Regions from separate parts of the Tessaracoccus sp. O5.2 genome, predicted to be linked through region 2. Evidence: predicted binding sites of a transcription regulator. Region 2 holds the regulator's gene; each other region holds the start of a gene.

Region 1 (10,241 bases), on a different contig from region 2:
AGGGCGACTTGTACGCCTTCCGCGAGTACCAGCCCGACCATCGGCTGTTCTCCCGGGAGCTGGGGGGTGGGGCCATCCTGGACCTCGGCGTGTACCCCATCAACGTGGCGCAGGCCTTCCTCGGCGAGGTGAAGGAGATCGACTGCCGCGCCCGGCTCTACCCCTCGGGGGTGGAGCGCGCCGCGACCGTCAACCTGGTGCACGCCGGCGAGGGGTTGTCGTCGCTGACGTTCGGCTTCGACGGCTACGGGCCCGGCCGGCTGATCGTCGTCGGGACGAAGGGCTGGATCGAGATCGAGCCGCGCTTCCACCACCCGTCCATGATCACCGTCCATCGCAACGGGGTGCTACCGCGGATCATCGAGGCGATGCCGACGGGGCGCGGCTACAGCCACGAGTTCGCGGAGGTGACTCAGCGGATCCGCGAGGGCGCCACCGAATCCCCCACCATGCCGCTCAGCGACACGCTCGAGGTGATGCGGGTCCTGGAGAAGTGCCTGCGCCAGTCCGGCGTGACGCACCAGGAGGCCGCCGTCGACCTGGGGTGACAGCAGCCTCCTGGCGTGTGACTAGGCCTTACGCAGCGCGAGCTTGATGCCGAGGTCGGCGTCCTCGTCCGTGGGTGCCTCGACGGGGCCAACGGCCAACTCGACGGCCAGCACTTCGTCGGCGATCTGCGCCCGGTGGGCCTCGACGGCGGCAGCGAGCTCCTCGTCGGCCTCGATCAGCACGGTGATGCGGTCCGAGACGTCCAGCCCCGCCCGCTTCCGGGACTCCTGGATGAACCGGATCGCCTCGCGCGCGAGCCCGGAGCGGATCAGCTCCGGCGTCAGCTCGAGGTCCAGCGCGACCGTCTCGCCCTGCTCGTTGACCACCGACCAGCCCTCGCGCGGCCGCTCCGTGATGAGCACGTCGTCGGCGGTGAGCTCGATCTCCTCGCCGTCGACGACCACCCGGGCCGTCCCCGTGCCGCGCAGCGACGCGGCCAGGTACGCGGCGTCGGCGTCGGCCACCGCCTGGGCGATTACCGGCGTGCGCTTCGCGAACCGCTTCCCGAGGTTGCGGAAGTTGCCCTTCGCGGAGTAGTCGACCAGATCACCGTGCGAGGCGAACGACTCGACGGCGGCGAGGTTGAGCTCAGCCATGATCTCCTCACGCAGCTCGGGCGTGAGGCGCTCGACGACGCTGGACGCCACGAGCATCCGGCGCAGCGGCTGGCGGATCTTCACCTTGGACTCCGCCCGGGCCGCCCGGCCCAGCTCCACGGTGCGCCGTGTCAGGCGCATGGCCTCGGTGAGGTCGACGTCGATGAGCGACTCGTCGGCCACCGGCCATTCCGCGAGATGCACGGAGTCCACGCCGTCGGGGTCGGCGGCGTAGAACAGGTCCTGCCACACGCGCTCGGTGACGAACGGCATGATCGGCGCCAGGAGGCGGGTGAGGACGTGCAGGGTCTCGTGCAGCGTCCAGAGGGCACCGGGGTCGCCGGCCCAGAAGCGGCGGCGGGAGCGACGCACGTGCCAGTTCGACAGGTCGTCGATGAACTGGCTCAGCACCGCGCCGTAGTGCTGCGTGTCGAACGTGTCGAGGGCCCGGGTGGTGTCCACGATCAGCTGCTGCGTGGCCGACGTCAGCCAGCGGTCGAGCACGTGGCGCTCCGCCACGGGCGGCGCCTCGCCGGCGGGCGTCCAGTCCGACGCCCGCGCGTACAGCGTGTGGAACGCGACGGTGTTCCAGTAGGTCAGCAGCACCTTGCGGACCGTCTCGCCGATCGCCTGATGGCCGACGCGTCGCGCCATCCACGGCGACCCGGAGCAGGCCATGAACCAGCGCACCGCGTCCGCGCCGTGCTGGTCCATGAGCGGGATCGGCTCCAGCACGTTGCCGAGGTGCTTGCTCATCTTGCGCCCGTCGTCGGCGAGGATGTGGCCCAGGCAGACGACGTTGCGGTACGAGCTCTGGTCGAACACCAGGGTGCCGACGGCCATGAGTGAGTAGAACCAGCCGCGGGTCTGGTCGATGGCCTCGCAGATGAAGTCGGCCGGGTACCGCTCGGCGAACACCTCCTCGGAGCCGGGCACATGCGGGTAGCCCCACTGCGCGAAGGGCATGGCGCCGGAATCGAACCAGGCGTCGATGACCTCGGGCACGCGGCGCGACTCCTTGCCGCAGGTCGGGCATGGGAAGACGATGTCGTCGACGAACGGACGGTGCGGATCCAGGTCGCTCTGGTCCGCGCCGGTGAGTTCGCTGAGTTCGGCGCGGGAGCCGACGCAGACCTGGTGGTCGTCCTCACAGCGCCAGATCGGCAGCGGCGTCCCCCAGTAGCGGGTCCGCGACAGCGCCCAGTCGATGTTGTTGTTCAGCCAGTCGCCGTACCGGCCGTGCTTGATGGTGTCCGGGTACCAGGTGGTGGCCTCATTCTCCGCGAGCAGCTCATCCTTGATGTGCGTGGTGCGGATGTACCACGACGGCATGGCGTAGTAGAGCAGGGGGGTGTGGCAGCGCCAGCAGTGCGGGTAGCTGTGCGTGTAGTCGAGGACGCGGAACATGAGGCCCCGCGCCTTGAGGTCGGCGACGATGGCGGTGTCGGCGTCCTTGAAGAACAGACCGCCCACCAGGTCGAGGTCCTCGTCGAACGTGCCGTCGCGGCGGACGGGGTTGACGAAGGGCAGGCCGTAGGAGCGGCACACGTGCATGTCGTCCTCGCCGAAGGCGGGCGCCTGGTGGACCAGGCCGGAGCCGTCCTCGGTGGTGACGTACTCGGCGAGCACCACGAAGTGGGCCGGGGCCGGGAACTCCACGAGTTCGAGGGGCCGCTGGTAGGTCCAGCGCTCGAGGTCGCGGCCGAGGAAGGTGTCGGTGAGGGTCCACTCGTCGCCCAGCACCTTGTCGGCCAGCGGCTCGGCGACGACCAGCGCCTTCTGCTGCGGGTGCGTGGCGACGCGGTAGGTCACGTCCGGGTGCACCGCGACCGCGGTGTTGGAGACCAGCGTCCAGGGCGTCGTCGTCCACACCAACAGGTCCACCTCGCCGGCGAGCGGGCCGGAGGTGAGCGGGAAGCGGACGTAGATCGACGGGTCGGTGATGTCCTCGTAGCCCTGCGCGAGCTCGTGGTCCGACAGCGCGGTGCCACACCGCGGGCAGTACGGCGCCACGCGGTAGTCCTCCTCCAGGAGGCCCTTGCCGTGGATCTGCTTGAGTGCCCACCACAGCGACTCGACGTATTGCGGTGTCATCGTCACGTAGGCGTCGTCGATGTTGACCCAGTAGCCCATGCGCTCCGTGAGCTCGCTGAACGCGTCGACGTGCCGCAGCACGGACTCGCGGCACTTCGCGTTGAACGCCTCGACGCCGAATGCCTCGATGTCCGCCTTGCCGGAGAAACCGAGCTCCTTCTCGACGGCCAACTCGACCGGGAGGCCGTGGCAGTCCCAGCCGGCCTTCCGCTCAACGCGGTGGCCCCGCATCGTCTTGTAGCGGGGGAACAGGTCCTTGAAAACACGCGCCTCGATGTGGTGCGTGCCCGGCATGCCGTTCGCGGTGGGCGGGCCCTCGTAGAAGGTCCACGGCTCGCCGTCGGCCGTGCGTTCCAGGGAGCGGGCGAAGGTGTCGCGCTCCTCCCACAGGCTCAGGATCTCGTGCTCGAGGGTCGGGAAGTCAACCTGGGCGGGCACGGCGCGGTAGCCGGGGGACTGGCTGGCAGCCTGGTCGGTCATCGGGTGGTCCTTCATCGAATCGTCGCTGAGGTGAAGGGACGAGCCGAAGCCCGCGGTACCACCCTTCTTGGGCGCCGGGGCGCCCCACTTGTTCATCCGCCGCGGCCGGGTCTAGTGAGCGGGTCACCCCGCCGTTCTTCCGGCAGCTCCGAGGTGATGGCCTCATCAATGCCGTGCGACGCGGTCCATTATGCCGTCGACGTCAAGTCGGGGTCGGTTCGCTAGGTTGGGGCCATGGCCATCTTCGACGTCCCCCTCGGCGATCTGCGGCGGCGCGGCACCATCAAGTGGCGCCGCTGGGAGCCGGACGTGTTGCCGCTGTTCGTCGCGGAGATGGACGCGCACCTGGCGCCCCCTATCCGCGAGGCCCTGGAGCGGGCGCTGGCCGACGGCGACACCGGATACCCGGAGCTCCCCGCCTACCAGGAGGCCTTCGCCGCGTACGCCGACTGGCAGTGGGGCTGGCGGGTCGGTGTCGCGGACCAGAAGCTGGCCACCGACGTCGTCACGGGCATGCGGGAGGCCGTCCTGGGGCTGTCGAAGCCGGGCGACGGCGTCGTCATCAACTCCCCGGTCTATCCCCCCTTCCGGCACGTCGTCACCACCACGGGGCGCCGCATCGTCGACGTGCCCCTGGTGGATGACCGGCTCGACCTGCCTGGCCTCGAGGAGGCCTTCGCCAGCGAGCGGCCGGCGGTGTACCTGCTGTGTTCGCCGCACAACCCGAACGGCGCGATCCACACCGCCGAGGAACTTGCCGCGGTCGCGCGCCTCGCAGAGCGGCACGGGGTCGTGGTGGTTTCGGATGAGATCCACGCCCCCCTGGCAGGGGCGGCGCACGTTCCGTACCTGACGGTGCCGGGGGCGGGCAACGCGCTCGTCGTCACGTCGGCGTCGAAGTCCTGGAACCTCGCGGCCCTCAAGGCGGGCCTCGTGATCGGCGACGCGGCCCTGCTCGAGCGCCTCAACCCGATGATGCCCGACGGCGCCAGCTACTTCGGGGTGCTGGCCCACGCGACGGCCTTGAACGAGGCCCGCGACTGGGTTGCGGAAGCATCGGCCGAGGTCGCCGGCAACAAGGAGTTCTTCGCCGCCGAGCTGGCCCGACTCATCCCCGAGCTGCACTACGAGCCGTCCCAGGGCACCTACCTGGCGTGGCTGGACTGCGGCGCCCTCGGGCTCGACGAGCCGGGCCGGCACTTCCATCAGGTCGGCCGGGTTCGGTTCAACCTGGGCCGCGAGTTCTCCCCGGCGACGCCGGGGTTCGTGCGGGTGAATCTGGCGACGTCGCGGGAGATCATCGCCGAGGCGGTCGAACGGATGGCCGCGTCCCTGCAGGAGGTGCGGGCGGCGGAGCGGCCGGCCGCCGTGCACGTCCCGGCGGGGGAGGACTCGGATGCGGAGCCGACGCGGGTCGTCGAGCAGGGACCGCCGACAGCGCCCCTGCCTGTCGTCCCCGCCGAACCGGTGACCGCTCCGATGCGGGCGGTCGAGGATCCGGGTCCTGCGACGGCACGGATGGCGCCGCCCGCTTTGGCGGGCCTGCACACCAACAGTGGGGAGTTCGTCAACGTCGTCACTGCTGTGGTGGTCGGGCGGGAACCGCGCGCGACGGCGGGGTACGAGCGTGCCCATGTCCTGCGGGTGTCGAGCCCCCACCTCGACATCTCCCGCAACCACGTGGCCGTCGAGGTTCACAAGGGCGACGTGATCGTGCGGGACCTGCATTCCGTCAACGGCACCGTGGTGGTGCCCCCGAACGGCTCGCCGTTCACCCTCCGCGATGGGGCGTCGGTGCAGGTGGAGGTGGGCACGATCCTGGATATCGGCGAGGGCGTGTCGTTGCGGATCGAGCCGCCGCGTGAGACCCCCTGACCGGTGAGTGCCTCCGACCGGCTCTCCCGGGTCGCGCCCCGCGTTCGCTGAGGCCGCGCTTGCCCGTTCGCTGAGGTCGCACGTGCCCGTCCGCTGAGGTCGCGCCTTGCCGTTCGCTGAGGTCGCGCCCGACGGCGGAGCCGTCCGGGCGAGTCTCGAAGCCGACGCCCTCCCCGTTTGCTGAGGTCGCGCCCGACGGCGGAGCCGTCCGGGCGAGTCTCGAAGCCGACGCCCTCCCCGTTTGCTGAGGTCGCGCCCGACGGCGGAGCCGTCCGGGCGAGTCTCGAAGCCGATGCCGTAGGCGTCGATCCCCCGAGCGCAGCACGGATGGCAGCCAAACTCGGGCGCGGGGGCGGTCTAGGGCGTTGAGGGTGGAGTTCGACGGCGTGTCGTGCTGGTGGCGGCGGCCCGTTCGCTGAGGTCGCGCCCACCCGTTCGCTGAGGTCGCGACCACCCGTTCGCTGAGGTCGCGCCCGACGGCGGAGCCGTCCGGGCGAGTCTCGAAGCCGACGCCGTAGGCGTCGATCCCGGACCACGCCGGCGATACGAAATTGTCAGTGGTCTCCGTCAGAATAGTGCACATGAGTGATTCGAGGCGGGAGCAGATGCAGCGATCCATCGCTGCATTGTGGGATGCCGCCTTGTCACTCACCACCGACGACACCCCTGCGGACCGTCTCTCCGGCCTCGTCGCGGCGGTCACGGAAGCCGAGGCGCAACTCGCCGGGTTACGCCTCCACCTGCTCCATGAGGCAAAGCTCGCAGCGGCGGAGGCCGTGATCGACGGGATGCGGCAGTCGGTGCGCACCACCCCCGCCCAAGCCACCGCCAGTCTCCGGCTCGCGCAGGACCTGTATGACAGGTTCCCGCTGATCGGAGCCGCCTTGAACGACGGCTCGATTTCGTTGGCGCAGGCCGACGCCATCGTCTCCGGCCTGCGCAAACTCCCCGGCCGGCTCACCCGGGCGGAGCTCACCCGCTGCGAGCAGGAGATCCTGCACCACGTCGACACCCTCGGCCCGTCCGAACTGCGAGTGTTAGCGTCTCGCCTGGTCGAGATCATCTACCCCGACGCATCGGATGCCGACGATGCGAAGCGTCTCGCCCGCGAGGAAGCCGCAGCGCATCGGGCCAGGTTCCTGCGCCTCGCCCCGGACTACCACGGCTCGATGCGAATCACCGGCCAACTCCCGGTCTCCGACGCAGCCCTCCTCAGCGCGCAGTTGGATGCGTTGATGCCCGACGCCTCCACCTACACCGCCACCGGTGAGGCCGCGTCCCGGGACGCCAGGCGTGCGGACGCGCTGGTCCTGCTCACCCAGAAAGCCGCCAACACCGGAACGCTGCCCGCGCATGGTGGGGACCGGCCGCAGGTACACGTCACCCTCGACCTCGACACCCTCACCACCGGCCTCGGTCGGGTTGGCCTGATCGGTCTCGACGACGTCGACGGCCTGTCTGCCGGCGAGGTGCGTAGGTTGGCGTGCGACGCGGGGATCATTCCCGTCGTGCTCGGCGGGCCATCCCGGCTGCTGGATGTCGGCCGCACCTACCGCATGTTCACTCCCGGCCTGCGTGCAGCGCTGGTGCAGCGCGACGGGGGTTGCGCGTTCCCTGGCTGCACCGCCACCTCGGCGTGCTGCGAGGCGCATCACATCGTCCCGTGGTGGCAGGGCGGCGAGACCCGGCTAGGAAACGGGGTACTCCTCTGCCCGCACCATCACCGCCTGGTGGAGCCCGATCCGTTGCAGTCCGAGGCCTCGCAGTGGCGTGTCGATCTGGATCCGGTGACCGGGCTGCCGTGGTTCACCCCGCCCCGGCATATCGATCCCGCCAGACGCCCGCGGCAACACCGCCGCTTCCGACTCCAACAGATCCGCGCCGGGGCACGACCCTGCCCAGAAGACGACCCGCCAGACACCGGCCCACCGGAAGTCGACCCGCCCGAGACGGAGTTGTCCGACGCCGACCGGCCCGACCTTGACGACCTCATCCGCCGCTCCGCCGCCATCTGGGGCGACGGCACCTGACCTGCGCCGAGGGGGATCGACGCCTGCGGCGTCGGCTTCGAGACTCGCCCGGACGGCTCCGCCGTCGGGCGCGACCTCAGCGTCACTGGGGATTCCCGCGAGGGGGTGGGACGGTGGGGCGGCTGCGCGCAGGGATGCCCAACCCGACGATCACCCAACTGGCGTCCCGCCCAGACAGACCCGACCCAGGGCCGCCCCACCGGCACGCCTCCGGACCCGGCCACGCCACCGCCGAAACATGTGTGGGGAGACGGGAACCGACGCTCGGGCGGCCTCGATCTACCCGGCCCCAACTCCTCGGTCAGCTGAACGGGGCACCCGGCCACAAGGGCCGCCCGAGCGACGGGTCACGGCTCCCCACACCAGCAGCGGACGGGGTTGGGAGATCGACGCCTACGGCGTCGGCTTCGAGACTCGCCCAGGTGCTACGCACCGGGCGCGACCTCAGCGAACGGGAAGGCGTCGGCTTCGAGACTCGCCCGGGTGCTCCGCACCGGGCGCGACCTCAGCGAGCGGGAAGGCGTCGGCTTCGAGACTCGCCCGGGTGCTCCGCACCGGGCGCGACCTCAGCGAGCGGGAAGGCGTCGGCTTCGAGACTCGCCCGGGTGCTCCGCACCGGGCGCGACCTCAGCGAACGAGGCAGTCGCGACCTCAGCGAACGGGCGGCACGACCTCAGCGAGCGAGGCCGCGTGACCTCGGGGGGCGGGCAGGCGCGACCGCAGCGGCGACCCCGACGTTGTCAGACCTGCGTGCGGTGGAAGTTCAGATGCGACCGCGACGGAGTCGGGCCCCGCTGCCCTTGGTACCGCGACCCGTACTGCGCCGACCCGTACGGATGCTCCGCCGGAGAACTCAGCCGGAAGAAGCACAGCTGGCCGATCTTCATCCCCGGCCAGAGCTTCACCGGCAGCGTGGCCATGTTCGACAACTCGAGGGTCACGTGGCCGGAGAAACCAGGGTCGATGAAGCCCGCCGTCGAGTGCGTGAGCAGCCCGAGCCGGCCCAGCGACGATTTGCCCTCGAGGCGTGCTGCGACCGACGACCCCAGCGTCACGCGCTCGAACGTCGACCCCAGCACGAACTCCCCGGGATGCAGCACGAACGGTTCGTCCGCGGGCGTCTCGATGAGGCGCGTGAGGTCCGGCTGCTCGACCGACGGGTCGATCGACGGATACCGGTGGTTCTCGAACACCCGGAAGAACTTGTCGAGCCGCACGTCCACGCTCGACGGCTGCACCATGGCCGGATCCCATGGATCGAGAAGGATCCCCCCGGTGTGCACTTCGCCCAGGATGTCGCGGTCGCTCAGCAGCATGGGGTGAGCCTAATGCCCCGCGGTGGCTCCGTCCCCCTCGGCCCATGGGGGCGCGGCTACGCTGGGGGAGCCGTCGGCGGAGGCCGCGGCGACCAGCCCGTCGGCGGGCGGCGAGGAGTGCGGATGAGCGTCGGGCACGGCGGGGGCGGCATGGGTGGCGGCCGCATGCTCGGGCGCCTCGCGGCAGACCCGGAGCTCAAGCAGCACAAGCTCGACCGCGGCACCGCGCGCCGGGTGATCGCCTATGGGGCCCCCTTCAAAGGACTCATCGTCGTCTTCCTGGTCACGGTGATCGTCAGCAGCGCGCTGTCCGTCGCCCCGCTGCTGCTGTTCCAGAGGATCATCGACGACGGCGTGCTCGCCGGCGACGTCGATGTCATCGTCTGGCTCTCGGTCGCCGTCGCCGCCATGGCACTGGGGTCCGCCCTGCTGCAGATCGTGGAGCGCTGGTGCTCGGCGCGCATCGGCGAGGGGCTCATCTACTCGATGCGCACGCAGATCTTCGACCACATGCTGCGGATGCCGATCGCGTTCTTCAGCCGTTCGCACACCGGGAAGTTGGTTTCGCGGTTGCAGTCGGACGTCAACGGCGCCCAGCAGGCGTTCACCTCGACGCTGTCCACGGTCGTCAGCAACTCCATCACGCTGGTGCTGGTGTTGGGCTCGATGCTGGCGCTGTCCTGGCCGCTGACCCTGGCGGCGCTGGTGCTGCTGCCGATCTTCATGGTCCCGGCGCGGATGGTGGGGACGCGGCTCGCGGACCTGTCGCGGCTCCGGATGACCCAGAACGCGGAGATGTCGGCGACCATGACCGAGCGGTTCACCGTCTCGGGAGCCCTGCTGGTGAAGCTCTTCGGCGATCTTGACACCGAGCACGCCACGTTCGCCCGCCAGTCGAAGGACGTCGCGGACTCGGGCGTCAAGATCGCGATGATCTCGCGTGTCTTCATGACCGCCATGGCGCTCGTGGGGGCGCTCGCGACCGCCCTGTTCTACGGCTTCGGCGGCGTGGCGGCGGTGGCCGGCGACCTCACCGTGGGGACCCTCACGGCCCTCGTCGCGCTGCTGGCGCGGCTCTACGGCCCGCTGATGCAGCTGTCGAACCTGCGGGTGGACATCATGAGCGCTCTGGTGAGCTTCGAACGCGTCTTCGAGGTCCTGGACCTGGAGCCGCTCATCGTCGACGCCCCGGACGCCCGGCCGGTCTCGGGCCCGCCGTCGGTGGCCTTCCGCGACGTCTGGTTCACCTATCCCGACGCCGCGACCGTGTCGCTGGAGTCGCTCGAGCCGACGGCGGCCGC
Region 2 (10,241 bases):
GACTCCGACGTCCTGGAGGATCTTGACCTGCACCGCGCGCCCCGCTGGTCCCCGGCTGAGGCGTATCCGCAGGGCGTCAACGTCGAGTTCGTGCGGGTCGACGCCCCCGACGCGCTGACCATGCGCGTGCACGAGCGGGGAGTGGGGGAGACCATGAGCTGCGGCACCGGGGTCGTGGCGGTCGCCGCTGCCCACCGGGCGCGCGGCGGGCACGAGGGGCCCGTGACGGTGCGCGTCCCGGGGGGAGAGCTGTCGGTCCAGTTCACCGGCGACGAGGCGCGGCTGACCGGACCCGCCGTCGTCATCGGCCGGGGCGAGTTCTGGATCTAGCGTTATCCACAGGCGCGACTCCGCGCTTGGGTAACCGGCCGCGGGCTGGGACAATGGGCGGCACGATGACAGATCATTCCCTCGACGAGAACGTCGACGACCTCATGCCGGACCTCGACGGCGACGCCGGTGACTACCCCCAGGACGACTACGACGAACCCGACTACGACGGCGGCCAGGAGGACCTGGCGGCCCGCCGCTCACTGCGACGCGTCGCGGGCATGCGCACCGAGCTCGAAGACGTCACCGAGGTCGAGTACCGCCAGCTGCGCCTCGAGCGGGTCGTGCTGGTCAGCGTGTGGACCAGCGGCACGCAGGAGGACGCGGACAACGCCATGGCCGAGCTGAAGCTGCTGGCCGAGACGGCCGGTTCCGAGGTGCTCGCGGGCCTGGTCCAGCGGCGCAGCCACGTGGACCCGGCCACCTACATCGGCCGCGGCAAGGTCGAGGAGGTCGCGGAGATGGTCCGCGCCACCGGCGCCGACACCGTCATCTGCGACGGCGAACTCGAGCCCGCGCAGCTGCGCAACCTGGAGGACCGCGTCAAGGTCAAGGTGGTGGACCGCACCGCGCTGATCCTCGACATCTTCGCGCAGCACGCCAAGAGCGCCGAGGGCAAGGCCCAGGTCGAGCTGGCGCAGCTGCAGTACCTCAAGCAGCGGCTCCGCGGCTGGGGTGGCAACCTGTCGCGCCAGGCGGGTGGCCGCGCGGCGGGCGGCGCCGGCATCGGCGGCCGCGGCCCTGGCGAGACGAAGATCGAGACGGACCGCCGGCGCATCCACACCCGGATCGCGCAGCTGCGCCGCAAGCTCCGCGAGATGGACGCCACCCGCGAGGGCAAACGAGCCGAGCGGCGCCGCAACCAGGTGCCGTCGGTCGCGATCGTCGGCTACACCAACGCGGGCAAGTCGTCGCTGCTGAACCGGCTGACCGGGGCGGGGGTGCTCGTGGAGGACGCGCTGTTCGCGACTCTCGATCCCACCACCCGTCGCAGCGAGACCGCCGACGGCCGCGTCTACACCCTCACCGACACCGTCGGCTTCGTCCGGCACCTGCCGCACGACCTCGTGGAGGCGTTCCGGTCCACGCTGGAGGAATCGTCCCAGGCGGACCTGCTGGTCCACGTGGTCGATGCGTCGGACCCGGACCCGGAGGGACAGATCGGCGCCGTCCGCACCGTGCTCGCCGAGATCGGCGCCGCACAGGTGCCCGAGCTGCTGGTGCTCAACAAGGCCGACGCGGCCGACGAGACCACCATCCTGGCGCTGCGGGCCAACCACCCGGACGCCGTTGTGGTCTCCGCCCGGACGGGAGCCGGGCTGGACGAGCTGCGCGCCATCATCGAACAGCGCCTCCCGCAGCCGGAGGTCCGCATCACTGCCCTCGTCCCCTACGAGCGCGGGGACCTCGTGGACCGGATCCACAAGACCGCGGTGATCGACTCGCTTGAGCACACGGCGGACGGTACTTTGGTGAGCGCCCGCGTGATGCCGGCTCTGGCCGACGAGTTGGCGGCCTTCGCCCGTGACTGACCACGCCGCCATCCTGGCCGCCGCCGTCGGCGAGATCCACGGTCAGGCCAGGCCGGGGCAGCAGGTGATGGCGGACTCCGTGGCGCGCGCGTTGGACGACGGCGTGCACCTACTCGTGCAGGCGGGCACGGGCACGGGCAAGTCCTTGGGCTACCTGGCCCCGGTGCTGGCCCGCTGCGTGGACCGGGAGGAGCGCATCGTCGTCGCGACGGCGACCCTCGCCCTTCAGGCGCAGCTCGCGAGCAAGGACATCCCCACCGCGCTGGACGCCGTCGAGGCGGTCACCGGGACGCGCCCCAAGGCGGCCATTCTCAAGGGCCGCACCAACTACGCCTGCCTCTACCGTGCTCGCTCCGGTGGGCCCGCGGAACAGGACAGCCTCGTGGGCAGCTCCGCCCTGGCGGAGGCCGTGTCCCCGAGCGCCGATGACGTGTCGCGGCTGGGAGCCGAGGTGCTCGCCCTGCGTGAGTGGGTCGAGGAGGAGGCCGAACGGAAGGGGCTCGCAGACCGCGACGACGCGCCCACGCACACGGCCCGGGCCTGGGCCCAGGTGTCGATCCCCACCCGGGAGTGCCTGGGCGTCGCGAACTGCCCCTTCGGCGCCGAGTGCTTCGTCGAGGCGTCGCGCGAGGAGGCCCGCAACGCGCAACTGGTGGTGACCAACCATGCGCTGCTGGCCATCAACGCCATGCACGGCGGCACGGCGCTGCCCGAGCACGAGGCGCTGATCATCGACGAGGCCCACGAACTGGTCAGCCGGATCACCACCGCCGCCACCGACGAGCTCACGCCCGGCCTGGTCGAGCGGACCGCCCGGCGGGTCCTGACCTGGGTCGACGACGACCTCGGCGTCGACTTCCTCGACCAGGCGGACGTGTTGCGCCAGGCCCTGGCCGAGTCGGAGCTGGCGCGCATCACCGCCGGGTCCGCGCCGCTGGTCTACGCCGCGGCCCAGCTGCGCGACGTCGCGCGCAAGGTCGTGAGCGCGCTGGGCAAGGCCACCGACGACGCTGAGCGGACCCAGGCCGCGTCGGCCGTGAAGGAGGTCTTCGACATCGCGGAGCGGATCGCGAAGCTCTCGGAGGCGGACGTGGTGTGGGTGACGGAGTCGGAGGTGTTCGGCCGGTCGGCCTACGTGGCGCCGCTCAACGTCGCCGGCCTGCTGCGCAACCAGATCTTCGCCGAGACCCCGACGGTGCTGACGTCGGCCACCCTGGAGCTCGGCGGGTCGTTCGAGGCCGCCGCCAGCGCCGTGGGGCTGTCCTACGGGGATCGGCTGGAGGACGGCCAGGAACCCCAGGACCAGTTCGCCTGGCGGGGGATCGACGTGGGGTCCCCGTTCGACTACCGGAGGCAGGGCATCCTCTACGTGGCCCGACGCCTGCCACCACCCGGCCGCGACGGGATGAGCGAGCAGACGCTCGCGGAGATCGCGCAGCTCATCTGGGCGGCGGAGGGGCGGACCCTGGGGTTGTTCGCGTCGCGCCGGGCGGCGGAGCAGGCGGCCGAGTACTGCCGCCGCGAGCTGCCCGACCTGCGGATCCTCTGCCAGGGTGACGCACAGTTGTCCGAGCTCACCCGCACCTTCATCGCGGACCCGTCGGCGTCGTTGTTCGGCACCATGTCGCTGTGGCAGGGCGTGGACGTGCCGGGGGAGACGTGTCAGCTGGTCATCATCGACAAGATCCCGTTCCCGCGCCCGGACGACCCGCTCATGCAGGCCCGCAAGAAGGCCGTGGACGACGCCGGGGGCAACGGGTTCATGCGGGTGGCCGCGACGCACGCGGCGCTCCTGCTGGCCCAGGGCGCGGGGCGCCTGATCCGGCGCTCCGAGGACCGCGGGGTCGTGGCGATGCTGGATCCGCGGCTGGTGACCGCCCGCTACGGGGAGTACCTCAAGTCCTCGCTGCCCGGCTTCTGGATGACCACCGACGGCGACATCGCGGTCCAGGCGCGGCGCCCCCCCCGCGGAGCGTTGTCGCGGCGCAGCGGCGGCTCAGAGCTTGCGGAGGACGGCGACGACCTTGCCCATGATGGTGGCGTGCGTCCCGTCGATGGGGGAGTAGTCCGGGTTGTGCGGCATCAGCCAGACCTTCCCGTCCTGCCGCTTGAAGGTCTTGACCGTCGCCTCGTCGTCGAGGAGGGCGGCGACGATGTCACCGTTGTGTGCGTCCGACTGCTGCCGGACCACCACCCAGTCGCCGTTGCAGATGGCGGCGTCGATCATCGAGTCGCCCCGGACCTCGAGCAGGAACACCTGCCCGTCGCCGACCAGTTGGCGCGGCAGCGCGAAGACGTCCTCGACCTGTTCCTGAGCCAGGATCGGGCCGCCGGCCGCGATGCGGCCGATGAGCGGGGCCGCGACGGAGGTGGGCGCGGCATCGAACGTCTGCGCCGAGTCCATGCCCTCGTCGCCCGGCAGCGTCACCACCACGGCACGGGGGCGGTTCGGATCCCGGCGGATGAAGCCCTTCTCCTCGAGGACCTTGAGCTGGTAGGTCACGCTCGACGTGGACGCGAGGCCGGCCCGCGTGGCGACCTCCCGGATGCTGGGCGGATAGCCGACCTCGTCGATCGACTGCTTGACGACACGCAGGATGGCCATCTGCCGCCGCGTCAGTCCATGGGCGTCGACCGGCCCGTCCGGGAACGGCGCCATCGATCCGAGCTCAGCCTCGATGGCGGCGTTGGTGGGGCGCCCGCGACGGGGACGTTTCGTCTCATCAGCCATGACCCCAGCCTACCCAGTGGCGGTACGTGTGTTCGATAAGACACCCCGTGTCGAGCACCTGCGCGAAAAATGTCAGTGGTCCCCGGTGGACTCATCCCGTGCCCGATCGTGGGCATCGGATCGGACGGGTTCGCACAGGTGTTTGAATCGACGCGTCGGATTCGCTACAGTTCAATCGAACAGACGTTCTAGGAGGTTGACATGACCGCGTCCGCCGCAGTCCGTTACCAGGTGATCGACGCCGGCCACCGTCGGCTGGTCACCGTGTCGCCCGCCGCGCGCCCAGAGCTGGGTGGCCCCGTCGCACGAGCCGCCCGCCCCGCGCTGCCGGGCCGGGTCCGCACCGCCTCCTCCTGTCGCGTGACTCGTCCGGTGTCCGGATGGATGGCGCTCAAGGTCGCCGGCGTCGGCATTCTCACGGCGGTGGGGATGGCCGTGGCGGGTCTGCAGTTCGCCGAGATGGCGTCGGCGGAGGCCCCCACGGGCTACGTGGCGGGAGACCCCGCCTGGGCGCACGTGTCCCAGCCCTGACGGCCCTGCAGCACGCCGCGCCCACGACGATCTGGCCGAAAGTCGTGGGCGTTTCGCGCTTGTATGTGGTGGCGCCGCGTCCTAGGCTTCCCTATATCTAGTAGTTCCAGCGGCGGGATTCCCCTACAAGTTGTGGTTAAGGCCACACAGTGGCAAGGTAGGGCCCCCGTCGCACACAGGGAAGGTCCGCTCGCCCATGCACTGCCCGTTCTGCCGCCATCTCGACACCAAGGTGTCGGATTCGCGGGCCACCGAGGATGGCTCGGCCATCCGCCGGCGGCGGGTGTGCCCCGTGTGCGAGCGGAAGTTCACCACCGTCGAGCAGATCGTGCTCACGGTCGTGAAGCGCTCGGGCGTCGTCGAGTCGTTCAACCGGGACAAGGTCATCCGGGGCGTGTCGAAGGCATGCAAGGGCCGGCCGGTGACGGCCGCGCAACTGGCCGCGCTGGCCCAGCGCGTGGAGGAGTCGCTGCGGTCCTCCGGCCAGGCCGAGATCCCGGCCGAGCAGATCGGGGTCGCCATCCTCGGTCCGCTCGAGGAGCTCGACGAGGTGGCCTACCTGCGTTTCGCCAGCGTCTACAAGAACTACGACTCCGTCGACGACTTCCAGCGGGAGATCGACGCGCTGAAGATCAGCGCGGCGGAGAAGGAACTCAGACGTGAGGTCGCCGCCATCGAGGTCGCGTCGGCCCAGGAGCCACTCATCAGCTGAGCCGCACGGCTCGGTTCGCTATTCATCACCACATCCAGGTAACAACGAGGGGAAGATCATGACCGCGACAGCTGCACGCGCCACCCGCCGCAAGGCCACGGGCGAGGGGAAGGGCCTCGTCATCGAGCGCGTCTTCACCAAGCCCGGCGTCCACCCGTACGACGAGGTGGAGTGGGACCGGCGCGACGTCGTCCAGACCAACTGGAAGACGGGCGAGACCGTCTTCGAGCAGCGGGGCGTCGAGTTCCCGTCGTCGTGGAGCGTCAACGCCTCCACCATCGTCACCACGAAGTACTTCCGGGGCGCGCTCGGCACCGCGCAGCGCGAGGACAGCCTCAAGACCCTCATTGACCGTGTCGTGCGCACCTACCGCAAGGCGGGCCAGGAGTACGGCTACTTCGCCTCGGAGGATGACGCCGAGATCTTCGAGCACGAGATCACCTGGATGCTGCTCAACCAGTACTTCTCCTTCAACTCGCCGGTCTGGTTCAACGTGGGCACCCCCTCGCCCCAGCAGGTCAGCGCGTGCTTCATCCTCAGCGTCGACGACTCGATGGACTCGATCCTCAACTGGTACAAGGAGGAGGGCTTCATCTTCAAGGGCGGCTCCGGCGCCGGGCTGAACCTGTCGCGGATCCGCTCGTCGAAGGAGCTCCTGAGCTCGGGCGGCACCGCCTCCGGGCCCGTGTCGTTCATGCGCGGCGCCGACGCGTCCGCCGGCACCATCAAGTCGGGCGGCGCCACCCGTCGCGCGGCGAAGATGGTCGTGCTGGACGTCGACCACCCGGACATCGAGGAGTTCGTCGAGACCAAGGCCCGCGAGGAGGACAAGATCCGCGCGCTCCGCGACGCCGGCTTCGACATGGACCTCGGCGGCAAGGACATCACGAGTGTCCAGTACCAGAACGCCAACAACTCCGTGCGCGTCAGCGACGAGTTCATGAACGCCGTGGAGGCGGGCGACAAGTTCGGGCTGCGCGCCCGCATGGACGGCCGGGTGATCGAGGAGGTCGACGCCAAGGGCCTGTTCCGCAAGATCGCGCAGGCGGCCTGGGAGTGCGCCGATCCCGGCATCCAGTACCACGACACCATCAACGACTGGCACACCAACCCGGTCACCGGCCCCATCACGGCCTCCAACCCGTGCTCGGAGTACATGAGCCTGGACAACTCGTCGTGCAACCTGGCCTCGCTCAACCTGCTGAAGTTCCTGAGCGCCGACGGCACGTTCGACGCCGAGCTCTTCGTCAAGGCCGTCGAGCTCATCATCACCGCGATGGACATCTCGATCTGCTTCGCGGACTTCCCGACCGAGTCGATTGGCGAGACCACGCGCAACTTCCGCCAGCTGGGCATCGGCTACGCCAACCTCGGCGCGCTGCTCATGGCCATGGGCAAGGGCTACGACACCGACGGCGGCCGGTCGACGGCCGCGGCGATCACGTCCATCATGACCGGCACCTCCTACCGTCGTTCCGCCGAGCTGGCGGGCATCGTCGGTACCTACAACGGGTACGCGGAGAACGCGGAGGCGCACCAGCGGGTCATGCGCAAGCACCAGGCCGCCAACGACGACCTGCGTGTGCTGCCCGACGACCGGCAGTTGCATGCCGTGGCCTCCCGCGAATGGGATCACGTGGTGCAGCTCGGCGCCCGCAACGGCTTCCGCAACGCCCAGGCGTCGGTCCTGGCGCCCACCGGCACCATCGGCTTCATGATGGACTGCGACACCACCGGCGTGGAGCCGGACTTCTCGCTGGTGAAGTTCAAGAAGCTCGTCGGCGGCGGCTCCATGCAGATCGTCAACCAGACCATCCCGCGCGCCCTGAAGCGGCTCGGCTACAACTCGGAGGAGATCGACGGCATCGTCGAATTCATCTCCGCCAACGGACACGTCATCGGGGCTCCCGGCCTCGCCGCGGAGCACTACGAGGTGTTCGACACCGCCATGGGCGCACGCGCCATCAAGCCGATGGGGCACGTCCGGATGATGGCCGCGGTGCAGCCGTTCCTGTCGGGCGCCATCTCCAAGACCGTCAACCTGCCGGAGACGGCGACGGTCGAGGAGATCGAGGACGTCTACCTGCAGGGCTGGAAGCTGGGCCTCAAGGCGTTGGCCGTCTACCGCGACAACTGCAAGGTCGGCCAGCCGCTCTCCGACGGGAAGAAGGAGACCAAGGAGGAGAAGAAGGCCGAGCCCGAGGTGCGCATCGAGTACCGCCCGAAGCGGGCGCGGCTGCCCAAGTCGCGCGCCTCGCGCACCACGAGCTTCTCCGTCAGCGGCGCCGAGGGCTACATGACCTCCAGCGCCTACGAGGACGGCCGGATCGGTGAGGTGTTCCTCAAGCTCGGCAAGCAGGGCTCGACCCTCGCCGGCGTCATGGACGCGTTCTCCATCGCGGTGTCGATCGGCCTGCAGTACGGCGTGCCGCTGGAGAGCTTCGTCCAGAAGTTCACCAACCTGAAGTTCGAGCCGGCCGGCATGACCGACGACCCGGACATCCGGATCGCGCAGTCCTTCATGGACTACATCTTCCGCCGCCTGGCGCTGGACTACCTCAGCTTCGACGACCGCGCCGAACTGGGCATCTACACCGCCTCGGAGCGCGCCCGGTACGTGGAGACCGGCTCCTACCTGTCGGAGGAAGACGAGGCCGCGATGCCGGAGGCCGTGTCCCTGCGCAACGACGCCGGAGACGACTTCAAGGTCGACGGCGCCCGTCAGCCCTCACTCATCGACGCCCCGGCCCCGGCCGAGTTCGGCACCGCCCGCACGACGGCGGAGCTGATGGAGTCGTTGACCGGGCGTGAGGTCGACGCCCCGCTGTGCATGACGTGCGGCACGAAGATGCGCCCCAGCGGCTCGTGCTATGTCTGCGAGGGCTGTGGCTCCACCAGCGGCTGCAGCTGATCCGGTACCCGGGTCCACCGGGACACCGTGACGCGAGGGCGTCGGCCTCAGGGCCGGCGCCCTCGTTGTCCGCCCCGGCTTTTGCCGCCGCTGGGCACAATAGCAGCACCACCCACTGACATCGACGAGGAGCCAGATGATCTCCGTTGCGACCGCCGAACGCCTCGACCGGGCGGGTGTCGCCTGGCACCCGGGCGAGGGGGACCGGTTCGTGGTGCGTGCCGCCGACTTGGCCGACGAGGTGTTCACGCTGGCCAACATGGTCGTCGAGGCCCGCGAATACCCGTCGGGGACGCTGCTTGCCTTCAACGGCACGACGGAGTGGGCGCTCGACTCGCTCCCCGCCAGCAAGGCGCTGTGGCTGCCCCGTGAGGATCAGCTGCGCGAGCTGCTCGGCGGCACCTTCCGGTCCATGTCGCGGGCGGCGTCGGGGGAATTCTCCGTGGTCGTGGAGATCCCCGGGCAGCCCCCGCGGGCCTTCATCTCCCCGGACGCCGCCGAGGCCTACGCCGAGGCCCTGCTGGCGCTGGTCGCGGCGGCGGGGTGACCGGCGCCGGGACCAGCGGTCGGGATCAGATCGAGTACGCCAGCACGTAGGCGTCGTCGATGGCGTCGCCGACCTTCCGCGGCGACACGCAGTCGCCGACCGAGTGCACCTTCGCTCCGAAGGCAGCGGTGAGTGCGGAGGGCAGTGACGTCGCCGGCCGGACGCCGAACGCCGTCACGACGGTGTCGCATTCGAGGACGACGTCGCCGTCTGGGCCGGCCGCGCGCACCCCGTCGTCGGTGACCTCCCGGACGGTGTAACCGGTGAGGACCCGGACCCGGTTCTCGGCGAGGGAGCGCAGCAGGGAGATCCGGTTGAGGAACAACATGGCGCGCGCGATCACGTCGACCATCTCGACGAGAGTCACCTCGTGCCCGTCCTCGGCCAGCTCCAAGGCGAGATCCGCGCCGGAAAGCCCGCCTCCGCAGACGACCACCCGGTGACCGGGTCGGCCTCCGGCGTGGCGGGCCGGGTAGAGCACCCCGCCCAGGTGGTCACCCTTGTCGTAGACGTGGACCCGGTGCCCCCGCAGGCCGGCGACGCGCGCGGCCTCGAGCCCCGCCGGTCCGGCGCCGACGACGAGGATCTGCTTGGGCGCGTCGGTCGGGGTCAGCCGCCACTCGAACTCATGGCTCACTTCCGGGTTGACGGCGCAGCCCAGCGCCTTGCCGTTGAACGCGTTACCGGTGCACAGCTGATTGCAGCGGATGCAGGGCCGGACCCGGGACTCCTCCCCGGCCCGGATCTTGGCGACGATGTCGGGGTCGGCGATGAGGCCACGGCCGATGCCGATCATGTCCGCCGCCCCGCGGGCCAGCAGTTCCTCCCCGCCGGCCGGGGTGATGTTGCCGCAGGCCGCCACCGGGATGTTCACGTGGGGTTTCACGGCCTCCGCCGCGCCCACCATGCAGTTGTCGCCCAGATAGTACGGCGGGAAGACGTAGTCC
Region 3 (10,241 bases), on a different contig from region 2:
AGCCGCGCACCTCACGTTTGGCGTTGGTCGACGCGCCGTAGGAGTACCAAGCGTGTTCGCCGACGCGTACGAAGGTGGTCGCCGCCACGAGGTCGCCGTCGTGCTCGGCCAGGTAGACCCGCATCCGGTCCGGGTCCTCGTCGTTGAGCGCGTCCCACATCGTCTCGAAGTAGGACAGCGAGCGGCCGGTGAAGCCGTCGCGCTGCGCGGTCTCCAGGTAGATGCGGTGGAAGGCCGCCAGGTCTGCGCGGTCGCCCTGCCGCACCGCCACGCCCTCCTTGTCGGCCTTCTTGATGTTGCGCCGCCACAGCTGGTTCATGCCCTTGAGCAGCTCGTCGTCGGACTTCTGCGTGCCGTCGGCGTGCCGCAGCGGGAGCTGGAAGTTGAACATCGGCTGTCCGGCCGCGAACCCGTGCCCCGTCGTGTCCGTCACCCAACCGCCGTGGATCAGCTGGTTGATGATCCGCGTGCCGACGAGGGTGGTCTCGTCCGGCTCGACGTCCGACAGGCGGGTGACGACGTCGTCGGCGATGGCCGCCTTGATCGTGTCGGCGGCCCAGCGACGATGGACGACGGCGGGGCCGATCCGCACCGCGAACGCCCGGTTCCGCTTCGCGTGCACGACGAGCGCCCGCAGGTGATCCGCGACGTCCGCCCGCCCCCAGTCCAGCACCGGGCCCTCCGGGAGGTAGGCCAGGTAGCGCTTCAGCTTCGGCAGCTGCCGGTAGAGGATCAGGCCGACGCCGGTGAGCGTCGCGCCGTCGAAGAACCCGACCGACTCGCCCCGCCATTCGGGCTTCACCGCCGCCCACGCCGGAGTCTGGAGGAACGACGCCGACCCCCGGTCGCGGATGAAGGCCAGGTGCTGGTCTGCGGAGATGGGGCGACAGGTGATGCTCACGAGAGTCAGGCTACCCCGTGGGTCCGTGGCGCGGCGGCCTCCCGCGGGCTGGTCATGGCTCGGGGCCATGAGCATGAATGAGAAGCCCGAGATCGACTTCCCCGGCGGCGAGCCGCCCGCAGACCTGGAGATCACCGACGTCGTGGTGGGTGACGGCGCCGAAGCCAAGGCCGGCGACCTCGCGCACGTGCACTACGTCGGCGTGTCTTTCAGCTCCGGTGAGGAGTTCGACTCGTCGTGGAACCGCGGCGCCCCGCTGTCCTTCCCGCTGGGTGCCGGCCGCGTGATCCAGGGCTGGGACCAGGGGATCCAGGGCATGAAGGTCGGCGGTCGACGCCAGCTCGTCATCCCGGCGCACCTCGCTTACGGCGACCGCGGCGCCGGTGGCGTGATCGCGCCCGCGAGACGCTGATCTTCGTGTGCGACCTCGTCGGCCTGAACTGAGCCGCGACAATCCGTTCGCTGAGGTCGCGCCCGGTGCGTAGCACCGCGGCGAGTCTCGAAGCCGACGCCTTCCCGTTCGCTGAGGTCGCGCCCGGTGCGGAGCATCCGGGCGAGTCTCGAAGCCGACGCCCTCCCGTTCGCGGAGGTCGCGCCCGGTGCGAAGCACCCGGGCGAGTCTCGAAGCCGACGCCCTCCCGTTCGCGGAGGTCGCGCCCGGTGCGAAGCACCCGGGCGAGTCTCGAAGCCGACGCCGCAGGCGTCGATCCCCTAACCCCATCCCTGAAGGTGCGGGGAGCCGTGACCCGTCGCTCGGGCGGCCCTTGTGGCCGGGTGTTCTGTTCAGGTGAACGGCTGGCTGGGGTTGAGTAGTCGAGGCCGCCCGAGCGTCGGTTCCCGTCTCCCCCCACTGGTTCCGGCGGTGGCGTGGCCGGGTTCGGGTGCGTGCCGGTGGGGCGGCCCTGGGTCGGGTTTGTCTGGGCGGGACGCCAGTTGGGTGATCGTCGGGTTGGGCATCACTGCGCGCAGCCGCCCCACCGTCCCGCCCTCTCTCTCGATGGCTGAGGTCGCGCTGCACCGTTCGCTGCGGTCGCGCTGCACCGTTCGCTGCGGTCGCGCCGACCCCGTTCGCTGCGGTCGCGACCACCGATCGCTGAGGTCGCGCCCGACGGCGGAGCCGTCCGGGCGAGTCTCGAAGCCGACGCCGCAGGCGTCGACCCCCCAACCCCGCTCGCTGAGGTCGCGACCACCGTTCGCTGAGGTCGCGCCCGACGGCGGAGCCGTCCGGGCGAGTCTCGAAGCCGACGCCGCAGGCGTCGATCCCCCAACCCCGCTCGCTGCGGTCGTGCCTGTCCGCTCGCTGAGGTCGCGCCCCGACGGCGGAGCCGTCCGGGCGAGTCTCGAAGCCGACGCCGTAGGCGTCGAGCCCCAAGGGTCGTCAGGTGCCGTCGCCCCAGATGGCGGCGGAGCGGTGGATGAGGTCGTCCAGGTCCGGCCGGCCAGCGGCGGACAACTCCGTCTCGGGCGGGTCGACTTCCGCTGGGTCGGTGTCTGGCGGGTCGTCTTCTGGGCAGGGTGGTGCCCCGGCGCGGATCTGTCGGAGCCGGAAGCGGCGGTGTTGCCGCGGGCGTCTGGCGGGATCGATGTGTCGTGGTGGGGTGAACCACGGCAGCCCGGTCACCGGGTCGAGGTGCACCCGCCATTGTGATTGCTCGGACTGCAACGGGTCGGGCTCCACCAGGCGATGGTGGTGTGGGCAGAGCAAGACCCCGTTTCCTAGCCGGGTGTCCCCGCCCTGCCACCAGGGGACGATGTGATGTGCCTCACAGCAGGCGGGGGTGGCGGTGCAGCCGGGGAACGCGCAGCCGCCGTCGCGCTGCACCAGCGCGGCCCGCAGGCCGGGGGTGAACATGCGGTAGGTGCGGCCGACATCCAGCAGCCGGGATGGCCCGCCGAGGACGACGGGAATGATGCCGGCGTCGCACGCCAACCGGCGGACCTCCCCGGCGGAGAGGCCGTCGATGTCGTCGACCCCGATCAGCCCGGCCTTGCCGAGGCCGGTGGTGAGGGTGTCGAGGTCGAGGGTGACATGCACCTGCGGCCGATCCCCACCATGCGCCGGCAGAGCGCCACTCGAGGCAGCCTTCTGGATCAGTAAGACCAGCGCATCCGCCCGACGCGCGTCCCGCGACGCGGCCTCACCGTTGGCGGTGTAGCTGGACGCGTCCGGCATCAACGCATCCAACTGCGCGCTCAACAACGCCGCGTCCGCGACCGGCAACTGTCCGGTGATGCGCATCGACCGACTGCCGCACCCCCTCCACAACAGCCTCCGCGGCGGCCAGCTTCGCCTCAAAGGGATCTCGGGCAGCGATACTTCGCCGCGCTCTGGGACGCCGTCGGCACGCTCGACGGCGACGCGGCCAGGACTGTCGACCGGCTGGGTGGGCTGGTCGAAGCGGCTGGCGCGGGAGGCGCTGACAATTTCTGAGCCCTGGCTAGGGGAATCGACGCCTGCGGCGTCGGCTTCGAGACTCGCCCGGACGGCTCCGCCGTCGGGCGCGACCTCAGCGAACGAGTGGGCGCGACCTCAGCGAACGGGTTGTCGCGACCTCAGCCATCGAGCGAGGGGGCGGGAGATCGACGCCTTCGGCGTCGGCTTCGAGACTCGCCCGGACGGCTTCGCCGTCGGGCGCGACCTCAGCGAGCGAGGTCGGCGCGACCTCAGCGAACGGACCCCCCCACCGGCACGACACGCCGTCGAACTCCGCCACCAACGCCCTAAACCGCCCCCGAGCCCGAGTGCGGCTGCCATCCGTGCTGCGCTCGGGGGATCGACGCCTGCGGCGTCGGCTTCGAGACTCGCCCGGACGGCTTCGCCGTCGGGCGCGACCTCAGCGAACGAGGTGGCGCGACCTCAGGAGCGGTGGTCAAGGGATCGACGCCTGCGGCGTCGGCTTCGAGACTCGCCCGGACGGCTTCGCCGTCGGGCGCGACCTCAGCGAGCGGGGTGGCGCGACCTCAGCGAACGAGGTGGCGCGACCTCAGCGGACGGCGCGGGCGCGGCCGCTAGTCGTGCTGGATGTCGACGACGATCCGGGCCGGGTCCGACAGGGCGAAGACGCGGTAGGCCGTCTCGTCATCCAGGCCGATCAGAATCTGCTGCTGGGCCTCGAAGAGCCCGCCGAACACCACCTCCTTCACCACCTCGAGCCCCTCCCCGTCGACAGGGGCGCCCGAGTAGCGATCGGGCGCGTCCGTGGTCCAGTCGATCCCGAAGACGCCCAATTGCAGGAACGCGTCCCCCTCGACGTCCATCGGCTCTCCCGTCGGGTCCTGGACGGCCTCGTCGGTGAAGCCCGCGAACCACCCCAGAATGGGGTCGCTCCCAGAGAGGTCCAGCACCACGCGGTCATAGCCGTCGTGCAGCCCGACCCGGACACCCACGATCTCCTGGCCGACGGCCGGCGCACCGGCCGGGGGATCCTGGCGGGCGGGTCCGGTCTGCCACGGGTGGAGAGCCGGGTCCACGTCGTCTGGGGTGGGTGAGGAGGGAGATGCGGTGGGGCCCGCGGGTGGGGTGGTGGTCCCCGGCGGACCCATCGATGAGTCGGTGGGGGAGGCCGACGTCGGGGACGGATCGGCCGGGGCCGTCGTGGAATCAGATGTGGTGGGCGAGGCGGCGGGGGTGGAGGTGGAGCCGGTCGGCTGCGTCGGAGCGGAGGTTCCGTCCGTACAGCCGGCGAGCAGCAGCACCACCGCGGCTGTCGCGGCTGCTGCGCGTCGCATGGTTCAACGGTACGCCCGCCGGCGCCCCATAGCTACGGCGGATTTCCGCCCGCTACACCCCGGCGGTCTCGTCCGGCTGATGGATGCCGAAGACGTTGCCCTCGGTGTCGACGAAGTAGCCCTGCCACGCCATCCCGGTCAAGGGGAACTTGGGCATGGCGACCGTCCCGCCGGCCTCCTCGATGCGACGTGCGGCGGCGTCGAAGTCGTCGACCTCCACCGTCAGAACCGCCCCCTGCACGGTGCTACCGGCGGGGGGATTGGCGCCCTCGCGCTGCGTGACGGCCCCGCTGATCCCCGGCTGCCCCTCCTCGTGGGTGGTGAGAGGGCCAGAGGCGCGATGCCCCTGGCCCTGTCGACCACCGATGAGGGTCAGCCGACCGTCAGCGCCTCGTCGACCTTGATGTCCTCCAGCGACTCGCCGATCCGCATCTCGTAGAACGAGCGGTAGACGAAGTATGCGGAGGCGAGGAAGAACACGGCCGCCAGCGTCGTGGTCAGCCCGCTGCCGTTCTGCGCGCTCAGGCTCACGGCCAGCTCGACGGCGAGGAGCCCGAACAGGGTTGTGAACTTGATCACCGGGTTGAGCGCGACCGAGGAGGTGTCCTTGAACGGATCGCCGACGGTGTCGCCCACGATTGTCGCGTCGTGCAACGCAGTGCCCTTCGCGTGCAGGTCGACCTCGACCAACTTCTTCGCGTTGTCCCAGGCGCCACCGGCGTTGGCCATGAAGATCGCCTGGTAGAGGCCGAACAACGCCATCGCGATGAGGTAGCCGATGAAGAAGAACGGCTCGATGAACGCGAACGCGAGCGTGGAGAAGAAGATGCCCAGGAAGATGTTGAACATGCCCCGCTGCGCGTACTGCGTGCAGATCTGGACCACGCGCGACGAGTCCTCGGCGCTGGCCCTCGTGACACCGTCGAGCTTGATGTTCGCCGCGATGAACTCCACGGCCCGGTAGGCGCCGGTGGTGACCGCCTGCGTCGAGGCCCCGGTGAACCAGTAGATCACCGCGCCGCCGACGAGCAGGCCGAGCAGGAAGGGTGCGTGCAGCAGCGACAGCTTCTCGACGTCGTGCTCCAGCCCGCCCGTCAGGCCCATCATGATCGAGAAGATCATCGTGGTGGCCCCGACGACGGCCGTGCCGATGAGGACCGGCTTGGCGGTGGCCTTGAACGTGTTGCCGGCACCGTCGTTGGCCTCGAGGAGGTACTTGGCGCGCTCGAAGTCCGGCTTCTGGCCGAGGTCGCGCTCGAGCTCCTCATGGATGCCGGGGATCTCCTCGATGGTCGACAGCTCGAACACCGACTGCGCGTTGTCCGTGACCGGCCCGTAGGAGTCGACCGCGATCGTGACCGGCCCCATGCCGAGGAAGCCGAACGCGACCAGACCGAAGGCGAACACGGCCGGCGCCAGCATCAGAGCGGCCAGGCCCATGGTGGAGATCCAGTAGGCGATGGCCATGAGCCCGGCGATCGCCAGCCCCAGCCAGTAGGCGGAGAAGTTGCCGGCGACGAACCCGGACAGGATGCCCAGCGAGGCTCCGCCCTTGTTCGCCGAGATGACGACCTCGCGGGTGTGCTTGGCGTTGGTCGAGGTGAACACCTTGACCAGCTCGGGGATCAGCGCGCCGGCCAGGGTGCCGCAGGACACGATGAGCGACAGCTTCCACCACAGGCCGTCCGATTGGCCGCCCAGCAGCAGCGCCGAGGTGAGGAACGTCAGGCCCAGCGAGACCAGGGAGGTGAGCCACACCAAGCTGGTGAGCGGGCGCTCGAAGTCCATCTCGTCGGCATTGCCGTAGCGGGCGCGGGTGAGGGCGCCGTTGATGAAGTACGAGGCGCCGGAGGCGATGACCATGATGGTGCGGATGACGAACAGCCACACCAGCAGCGTGATCTGCATCGTCTGGTCGGGGACGCCCAGCAGGATGAAGGTGATGAGCGCGACGCCCGTGACGCCGTAGGTCTCGAACCCGTCGGCGGAGGGGCCGACGGAGTCGCCGGCGTTGTCACCGGTGCAGTCGGCGATCACGCCGGGGTTGCGGGCGTCGTCTTCCTTGATCTTGAACGCGATCTTCATGAGGTCGGCGCCGATGTCGGCGATCTTGGTGAAGATGCCGCCGGCGATGCGCAGCGCCGACGCGCCGAGCGACTCACCGATCGCGAACCCGATGAAGCACGCGCCGGCGATCTCGCCGGGCAGGAACACCAGGATGATGAGCATCATCGCCAGTTCGACGGAGATGAGCACCATGCCGATGCTCATGCCGGACCGCAGCGGGATGTCGTGCGCGGGGTAGGGCTTGCCGGTCAGGGCGCCGTAGGCGGTGCGGGAGTTGGCGAGCGTGTTGACGCGGATGCCATACCACGCGACGCCGTAGCTGCCGGCCATGCCGATGAGCGAGAACAGGATGACCACCGCGGTCTTCCCGACGCTGAACCCCACCAGGAACAGGTAGTAGATGACGATGATCGTCGCGATGAAGGCCCACAGCAGCAGGAGGAATCGGCCCTGCTGCTTGAGGTAGGTCTTGCAGGTGGTGTAGATGAGCTCGGCGATCTCGCGCATGGCCGCGTGCGCCGGCATGCGGCGCAGCTGCGTGTAGGTCATGACGCCGAACGCCAGGCCGAGCGCGCAGACGATCAACCCGAGTCCGAGCAGGACGTCGCCGGGGAGCCCGAAGAAGGTGACGCTGCCGAGATCCGGCAGCTGGAGGTTGGCCTCGCCGCCCACCTGGTGTTCGCCCGGGGCCGGGCCGTCGTTCTGGCACGCGGTGAGCCAGAGTGCTGTCATGGATGCCAGCGCCACCCCGCCCCACCGGGGCAGGCGGCGTGTGGCCCTACGTTCGGATGCTGTCAACTGCATCTCGACCTCTTCTCCTCTGAAACAGGTCAGCGGTAAGCCGCCGTCACCGGTCATCCTACGCACGGTAGTAGGTGGATCGTCCGGGGGTTGGTTAGAACAAAGTCAGGCGGCCACGGTGCCGGCCCGGGTCACGACAAGGAGCTGGCCCGGGAGGTCTCCCGGGCCAGTGGAACATGTCAGGATGCGGCGCTCTCGATGCGTTCGAGGGCCGACAGCCAGCGTTGCGCGAGCGCGTCGGTGTCGGCGTCCTGAGGCAGGTGGTCGTGCACCAGTTCCAGCTCGGTGGCGGCGCCGATCGGGCGCATGTGCAGGTCCACGAGGGTCCGCGGCGCGCCGTCGCTGGCGTGCCAGGAGAAGCGGATCTGTTCCTTGGGGTGGAAGCTCCGGGTGACCCCGTAGGTGCCATCGGCGGCCCGCCAGTCCTCGCCCTTGTTGCCCAGATTGCCGCCCTCGCCGAGCAGCGCCTCTGCTCCGTGGGGTTTCATGAGGACCGCCCAGACGCTGTCGAGCGGATGGTCGACCACGCGGGTCACCTTCACGCTTCTCGGTTCGGTGGTTTCCTCCATGGTGTCCATGACTGACCTCCTGATCGACCGGGCAACGCCTGCGGTGCCCTGGTGCGACCCAGCGTAGTACCGCGGGCACGGGCCCGACAGGGGGGAGGGGGAGTTCGTGGTCGATGGAGTCGCTGGTAGGGGTTTCGCCCACCGTGGCCCGTTCACGCTATACGCTGCGAGCCATCAGACGGTCTCGCCGGCGAGCTCGATCCCCGGTCCCTCCGGCGTGGCTGAAAGGGGCAGGCATGAGTGCAAACCCGATCACGACGCTGTCGCTCGTGGCTCCGCTCACCGGCGTGTTGGTGCCGCTGGACCAGGTGCCCGACCCGGTGTTCGCCCGCAAGATGGTGGGCGACGGGATCTCCATCGACCCGCTCAGCAACGTGCTGCTCTCGCCGGTCTTCGGCGAGGTGGTCGACGTACAGCCGTCCGGGCACGCGGTCACGGTCCGCAGCGACGACGGCCTCGAGATCCTCATGCACATCGGCCTCGACACCGTCCGGCTCGTCGGGGAGGGATTCCACCCCCGGGTGAGGGAGGGCGCCCGGGTCGCCGCCGGTGACCCGCTCATCGAGTTCGACCTCGACGAGGTGGGCCGCAAGGCCAAGAGTCTGCTCACGCAGATCGTCATCACCAACTCGGAGGTCGTGGCCCGCATCGACGCGGCGACGGGGCTGGTCACGGCAGGTATCGACGTCGTCGCCACCGTTGTGCTGGCCGACCCCGCCGACGGCGCCGGCGAGTCCTCCGGGGCGGCCCGGGCCGCCGCCTCGGACGCGGTCCTCGTCCCGAACCCCACCGGCATCCACGCGCGCCCGGCGGCCACGCTGGCCGCGCTGGCGAAGCAGTTCCACTCCGACGTGCGGTTGAGGCGCGGGGACGACTCCGCCAACGCCAAATCGATCGTCTCGGTCATGGGCATGGCCGTCGGCTACCGCGAGAAGGTGACGTTCACCGCCCACGGCCCGGACGCGGAGGAGGCCGTCTCCGCGCTCGCGCAGGCGGTGCGCGACGGGCTCGGCGAGGACTGCCCCCCGTTGCCCACCGAGGAGGCGACGGCCCGCCGCGGCGTCGTGGAGCCGGAACCCGATGCCGTGGCAGCCGTGCCGGAGCCGGCGGGGCCCCGGTCCGGGGACTGGAACCTCCTGCTGGGGGTCGCCGCCTCGCCCGGCCTGGGAATCGGCCGGGTCGTACAGCTGCGCCGCGACGACATCGTCGTCGACGAGGTGGCCGACGACCACCACATCGAGCGCCGCAAGCTCAACGCGGCCATCGACCGGGCGCTGCTGGACCTGTCCGCGCTGGAGAAGCGGCTGCACGACGAGTCGTCACCCGACAAGGCCGCCATCTTCGCGGCGCACCAGGAGATCCTCGCCGACCCGGACCTGCTCGACCTGGCCGCCAGCGCCATCGACAAGGGCAAGTCCGCGCCCTTCGCCTGGCGCGGCGCGTTCACGGCGTTCGCCGAGCAGTTGTCGGGGCTCAGCAACGAGGTGCTCGCGGGTCGCGCGAACGACGTCCGCGACGTCGGCCAGCGCGTGCTCGAGGAGCTGACCGGCCAGCGCGCCGAACGGGCGGAACTGCCCGAGAACTGCATCCTCATCGCCGAGGACCTCACCCCGTCGGACACCGCCCAACTGGACCGCAGCCGGGTGGTCGGGTTCGCCACCACGAGCGGCGGCGCGTCGAGCCACGTGGCCATCATCGCCCGTTCGCTCGACATCCCGGCGGTGGCCGGCATCGAAGAGCGGGCCATGGACATCGCCGACGGCGCCCTGGTGGTGCTCGACGGGACCGCCGGGTCGCTGAGGATGAACGTCACCGACGACGACGTGGCGCAGATCCGCGTCCGTCAGGAGCGCCTGGCGCAGCGCAAGGCCGAGGAAGAGGCCCGCCAGGACGAGCCCGCGGTGACCCGGGACGGTCATCAGGTCGCGGTCGTCGCCAACATCGGCGGCGTCGAGGACGCGCGCCGGGCCATGGCCACGGGCGCGGAGGGCGTCGGCCTCCTGCGCAGCGAGTTCGTGTTCATGGGCCGCGCCACCGCACCCACGGAGGAGGAGCAGGCCGCGGTCTACGCCGACTGCGCACGGGCGCTGCGGCCCGGGCAGCCCCTGGTCATCCGCACACTCGACGTCGGAGGCGACAAGCCGCTCGCCTACCTGCCGATCCCGAAGGAGGAG

The links. The regulator LexA, encoded in region 2, represses DNA repair genes until DNA is damaged. The targets are predictions, from matches to a motif close to TCGAACANNTGTTCGA.
Positions count from the first base shown of each region.
Region 1: a site for LexA is predicted at 6,041-6,056, ahead of ACFQPD_RS02385 (DUF222 domain-containing protein). Genes of this name have one in related genera too.
Region 3: a site for LexA is predicted at 3,435-3,450, ahead of ACFQPD_RS06560 (DUF222 domain-containing protein). Genes of this name have one in related genera too.

Region 1 is NZ_CAXWGV010000003.1:97,341-107,581, reverse strand. It holds gene ACFQPD_RS02400 (Gfo/Idh/MocA family protein) at 1-548, shown strand, start outside; gene ileS (isoleucine--tRNA ligase) at 570-3,719, opposite strand; gene ACFQPD_RS02390 (aminotransferase class I/II-fold pyridoxal phosphate-dependent enzyme) at 3,954-5,594, shown strand; gene ACFQPD_RS02385 (DUF222 domain-containing protein) at 6,176-7,624, shown strand; gene dcd (dCTP deaminase) at 8,365-8,940, opposite strand; gene ACFQPD_RS02375 (ABC transporter ATP-binding protein) at 9,064-10,241, shown strand, end outside.
Region 2 is NZ_CAXWGV010000055.1:30,742-40,982, forward strand. It holds gene dapF (diaminopimelate epimerase) at 1-330, shown strand, start outside; gene hflX (GTPase HflX) at 435-1,862, shown strand; partial or broken gene ACFQPD_RS14035 (ATP-dependent DNA helicase) at 1,930-3,822, shown strand; gene lexA (transcriptional repressor LexA) at 3,859-4,593, opposite strand; gene ACFQPD_RS14045 (hypothetical protein) at 4,795-5,124, shown strand; gene nrdR (transcriptional regulator NrdR) at 5,321-5,836, shown strand; gene ACFQPD_RS14055 (vitamin B12-dependent ribonucleotide reductase) at 5,895-8,747, shown strand; gene ACFQPD_RS14060 (pilus assembly protein CpaE) at 8,884-9,294, shown strand; gene ACFQPD_RS14065 (FAD-dependent oxidoreductase) at 9,320-10,241, opposite strand, start outside.
Region 3 is NZ_CAXWGV010000012.1:119,258-129,498, forward strand. It holds gene ACFQPD_RS06550 (lipid II:glycine glycyltransferase FemX) at 1-901, opposite strand, end outside; partial or broken gene ACFQPD_RS06555 (FKBP-type peptidyl-prolyl cis-trans isomerase) at 975-1,345, shown strand; gene ACFQPD_RS06560 (DUF222 domain-containing protein) at 2,280-3,197, opposite strand; gene ACFQPD_RS06565 (hypothetical protein) at 3,911-4,630, opposite strand; gene ACFQPD_RS06570 (VOC family protein) at 4,683-4,850, opposite strand; gene ACFQPD_RS06575 (sodium-translocating pyrophosphatase) at 5,003-7,429, opposite strand; gene ACFQPD_RS06580 (SRPBCC domain-containing protein) at 7,678-8,076, opposite strand; partial or broken gene ptsP (phosphoenolpyruvate--protein phosphotransferase) at 8,304-10,241, shown strand, end outside.